DNA from 2 places in the Robertmurraya beringensis genome. Region 1 is predicted to be linked to the other one. Evidence: riboswitches for the same ligand, from Rfam matches in the RefSeq annotation. Region 1 holds a riboswitch; the other holds the start of a gene.
The links. Region 1 has a riboswitch for thiamine pyrophosphate ahead of ACFFHF_RS19005 (ABC transporter substrate-binding protein). Riboswitches for the same ligand answer to the same signal wherever they lie in the genome.
Positions count from the first base shown of each region.

Region 2: it holds a riboswitch for thiamine pyrophosphate, as region 1 does, so the genes downstream of both, ACFFHF_RS23530 (thiazole synthase) here and ACFFHF_RS19005 (ABC transporter substrate-binding protein) in region 1, are expected to answer to the same signal.

Region 1 covers NZ_JBHLUU010000119.1:47,029-49,232, forward strand. Annotated here, with positions in the region: gene ACFFHF_RS19000 (peptide chain release factor 3) at 1-1,050, opposite strand, end outside; TPP riboswitch at 1,241-1,351, shown strand; gene ACFFHF_RS19005 (ABC transporter substrate-binding protein) at 1,454-2,204, shown strand, end outside.
Region 2 covers NZ_JBHLUU010000127.1:128,920-131,123, reverse strand. Annotated here, with positions in the region: gene thiD (bifunctional hydroxymethylpyrimidine kinase/phosphomethylpyrimidine kinase) at 1-622, shown strand, start outside; TPP riboswitch at 628-724, shown strand; gene ACFFHF_RS23530 (thiazole synthase) at 826-1,596, shown strand; gene thiH (2-iminoacetate synthase ThiH) at 1,606-2,204, shown strand, end outside.

The sequences.
Region 1 (2,204 bases):
TCGGTCATCCGCCATAAACTGTGTTGATTGAGAAAGCTTCATTGACTTTCCTAAGCGTGGGATATTGACTGTCATCCCTCTTTCGAATTTTCCTGAACATACACGTAAAAAGGCAATTCTATCCCTATGAGCAGGATTCATATTAGCTTGAATCTTAAAAATAAAGCCTGAGAAATCCTCTGATAATGGATCGATTTTTCCTTCTGTAGATTCCCGTGCTTGAGGTGCAGGTGCAAATTGAAGATAGGTTTCTAGAAAAGTTTGAACACCAAAGTTCGCTAGGGCGCTACCAAAGAATACAGGTGTTAGTTCCCCATTTGCTATTCTTTCACGAGAAAACTCATTCCCCGCTTCATTTAATAGCATGATTTCTTCCAACGTCTGGTCATATAAGGAGTATTGCTTTAATTTATGATCTCCTTCTATTTCTCCATCTTCATTTAACCCAACAAAACGTTCTTCCTCATCTACTCGGAATTGTTCAATTCGCTTGTAAAAACGGTCATATATACCGAGAAATTCTTTCCCCATTCCAATCGGCCAGTTCATCGGATATGATTCTATTCCCATAACCTCTTCTAGTTCAGCTAAAAGTTCTAATGGAGATTTCCCCTGACGATCAAGCTTATTAATAAAGGTGAAAATCGGAATGCCTCTCATTCGACATACTTTAAATAGCTTTAAGGTCTGCTCCTCAATCCCTTTTGCTGAATCGATTATCATGACCGCACTATCAACAGCTGTAAGAGTACGATACGTATCTTCACTGAAGTCTTGGTGACCTGGTGTATCAAGAATATTTACTCGACAGTCATTATAATCAAATTGCATCACACTCGACGTAACGGAAATACCACGTTGTTTTTCAATTTCCATCCAATCGCTCGTAGCAAACTTACCCGTTTTCTTTCCTTTAACTGTTCCCGCATCACGAATGGCTCCACCAAATAACAATAACTTCTCAGTTAATGTCGTTTTCCCAGCATCTGGGTGGGAAATGATCGCAAATGTGCGACGCGATTGTACATCATCTTTAAAATTTTTTGCCATTATAGAAATTCCTTTCTTTCCTTACACAAATTCATCCATAACTTCAATCTTATCGTGACTGTTTAAAGTTTGCAATGTGTTCTTTACAAAAGCAACAACAAACATATCATTATGTTCATTTTCCAAGAAAGTTCTTCCTTTTCAAGAAAATAATTTCTGCTATAATGAGATAGAAATGAAACTAAATAGGTAAGAATTGTAGGGGAACCGATGAAGACCGGTTGAGAGTGCATCCCATTGATGCTGACCCTTTGAACCTGATCTGGATGAAACCAGCGTAGGGAACATATTCTTTAGACAATCATATTGTTTAAACATATGCGCCCGGTTCAAAAACTGCGGCGCTTTTTGTCGTCTATGGGGCCAGGTCATGTTCCTACTTATACCATTGGAGGAGAAAGTAATGAAAAAATGGATAGCTGCAATAACAGCTTCTGTATTACTCGCAGGTTGTTCAGAAACAAATGAACAGCAAACAGAACAAGAGGAGTCAAGCGCTGACTTAAAAAAAGTGACTGTCGTTCTTGATTGGACTCCAAATACGAATCACACAGGACTATATGTTGCAAAAGAAAAGGGCTTTTTTGAAGAGGAAGGTCTTGATGTGACCATTCAGATGCCTGGAGAAGCTGGTGCTGACCAACTTGTTGCTTCTGAGAAAGCTGATTTTGGTGTAGGTTATCAAGAAGGAATTACACAGGCAAGAGTACAAGGAGTACCGCTTGTTTCTATAGCTGCGGTTATTCAACACAACACTTCTGGTTTCGCATCACCGGCATCTAAAAATATTCAATCCCCTAAAGATTTTGAGGGAAAAACATACGGTGGTTGGGGTTCACCTGTTGAAGAATCCGTCATCGACTCACTTATGAAGCAAGAACAAGCAGATGTAGAAAAGGTGAATATTGTAAACATAGGCGATGCGGACTTCTTTACCGCTGTTAAACGTGATATTGACTTTGCTTGGATATACTACGGTTGGACAGGCGTAGAAGCGGAATTACGAGGAGAAGACATTAATATGGTCTACTTAACCGATTACTCCGAAAAGTTAGACTACTATACACCTGTTTTAACCACTAGCGAAAACATGATTAACAACGATCCTGAAACAGTAAGAGCTTTTGTTAATGCCGCTTCAAAAGGCTATGAAT
Region 2 (2,204 bases), on a different contig from region 1:
GATTGCTGAAGATTTGCGTCCAGATGCGATCAAAACCGGAATGTTATTTAACAGTGATACCATTGATGCGGTTTCGAGATTTATAGAATTTTATGAAATGAAACATGTCGTCGTAGATCCCGTAATGATTGCAAAAGGGGGAGCATCACTTTTACAAAACGAAGCGGTTAAAGCTTTAAAAGAAAAATTACTTCCACTTGCGACCATCGTGACACCAAATATTCCAGAAGCAGAGGTGCTTACAGGAATAAAAATTGTGACAATGGATGACCGAAAACAAGTTGCTAAATTGCTCCATATCATGGGTGCAAAAACTGTCATGATCAAAGGCGGACATGATCAGGGTAGGGAAGAAATGATTGATCTTTTATATGACGGTCAACAATTTCACACCTTTAGTTCGAATCGGATTCCCACAAAAAATACTCATGGCACAGGCTGTACCTTTTCCGCTGCCATAACCGCACAACTCGCAAAAGGGAGCTCCGTTGTTCAAGCGGTGAAAGTGGCAAAAGACTTTATTCAGGCAGCCATCGAAGAAGATTTACACATCGGATCCGGCCACGGCCCAACCAATCATTGGGCATACAAACGAAACAAAGTTAAAATCGCAATCAAATAAAATAAAAAATTAGCTAGGGGTGCCTAAAAGCTGAGAGGAATCTTTCCAACCCTTGAACCTGATTTGGTTAGAACCAACGTAGGGAAGCAATCATTTTACATGAGCTCTATTATGAGGAAAAGCTTTATGTAAGAATGTGAAGGCTTGCCAAAATTGGTAAGTCTTTTTTATATTTCCAAAATGAACCAATAGGAGGAACCACAATGACCGACTTATTAACGATTGGGAACACGCAGCTACATAACCGACTACTAACAGGAACTGGAAAATTTTATAATCACAAGCTAATGAAAGAAGCACTAACCCAATCCGGTTCACAAGTCGTCACAGTCGCTTTAAGACGAGTAGACCTGAATGCTACTGGAGAAGAAAACATCTTAGAATACATTCCTAAAGACATGATTCTACTTCCGAATACGTCGGGAGCAAGAACGGCGGACGAAGCGGTTCGAATTGCCCGACTTGCAAGAGCAGCCGGCATGGGGAACTGGATTAAAATTGAGGTCATTTCCGACCAAAAGTACTTGCTTCCTGACAATTACGAAACAGCTAAGGCAACTGATATCTTAGCGAATGAAGGGTTTATCGTTCTACCTTATATGAGCCCAGACTTAATGGCAGCAAAAGCGATGCAAAATGCTGGAGCAGCAGCAATTATGCCACTTGGTTCTCCTATCGGTTCAAATCGAGGTATTCGCACGAAGGAATTGATCCAAATTTTGATAGAAGAGATGGAGCTTCCAATCATTGTTGATGCAGGAATCGGAAAGCCATCTGAAGCAGCGGAAGCGATGGAAATGGGAGCAGCCGCTGTACTGGTAAACACAGCCATTGCTACAGCTAAGGATCCCGTTGAAATGGCCATTGCATTCGACTTAGCAGTCAAGGCTGGAAGGAAAGCTTACTCGAGTGGAGTAGGACAGACAACAACGACAGCACAAGCGTCATCTCCATTAACAGGATTTTTAGGGTAGGTGAGTGGAATGTCATTTTATGATGAGTATGTAAAAGTAAAATATTATCCATTTGACGACTTTTTTTCTACCATCACTACTCAAGACGTAAGAAGGGTTTTGCAAAAAGAGAGACTTCATACAGAAGATTTCTTGATTCTTTTATCTCCAGCTGCTGAAAATTGTCTAGAAGAAATGGCACAAAAGGCACATCAACGTACCGTACAGCATTTTGGCCGTACGATTCAATTATACGCACCACTGTATTTAACCGATTATTGTGTGAACAAATGTACGTACTGCAGCTTTAGTATTGATAATGATTTTCCACGTAGAAAATTGACCCTGGCTGAAATTGAAGAAGAATCAAAGGCACTTGTCAAAATGGGATTACGACATATTATCTTGCTAACGGGAGAATCTCGCCTCCATTCCTCGGTAGATTATTTGTGTGAAACGATTGATGTGATGAAAAAGTATTTTTCTTCTTTATCCATTGAGATACAGCCATTAGATACGGAAGAGTACCAAACGCTCGTTGCCCGTGGAATTGATGGATTAACGGTGTACCAAGAAGTGTACAACGAAGAAATCTATAAAAAGCATCACTTAAAGGGACCGAAACGCAA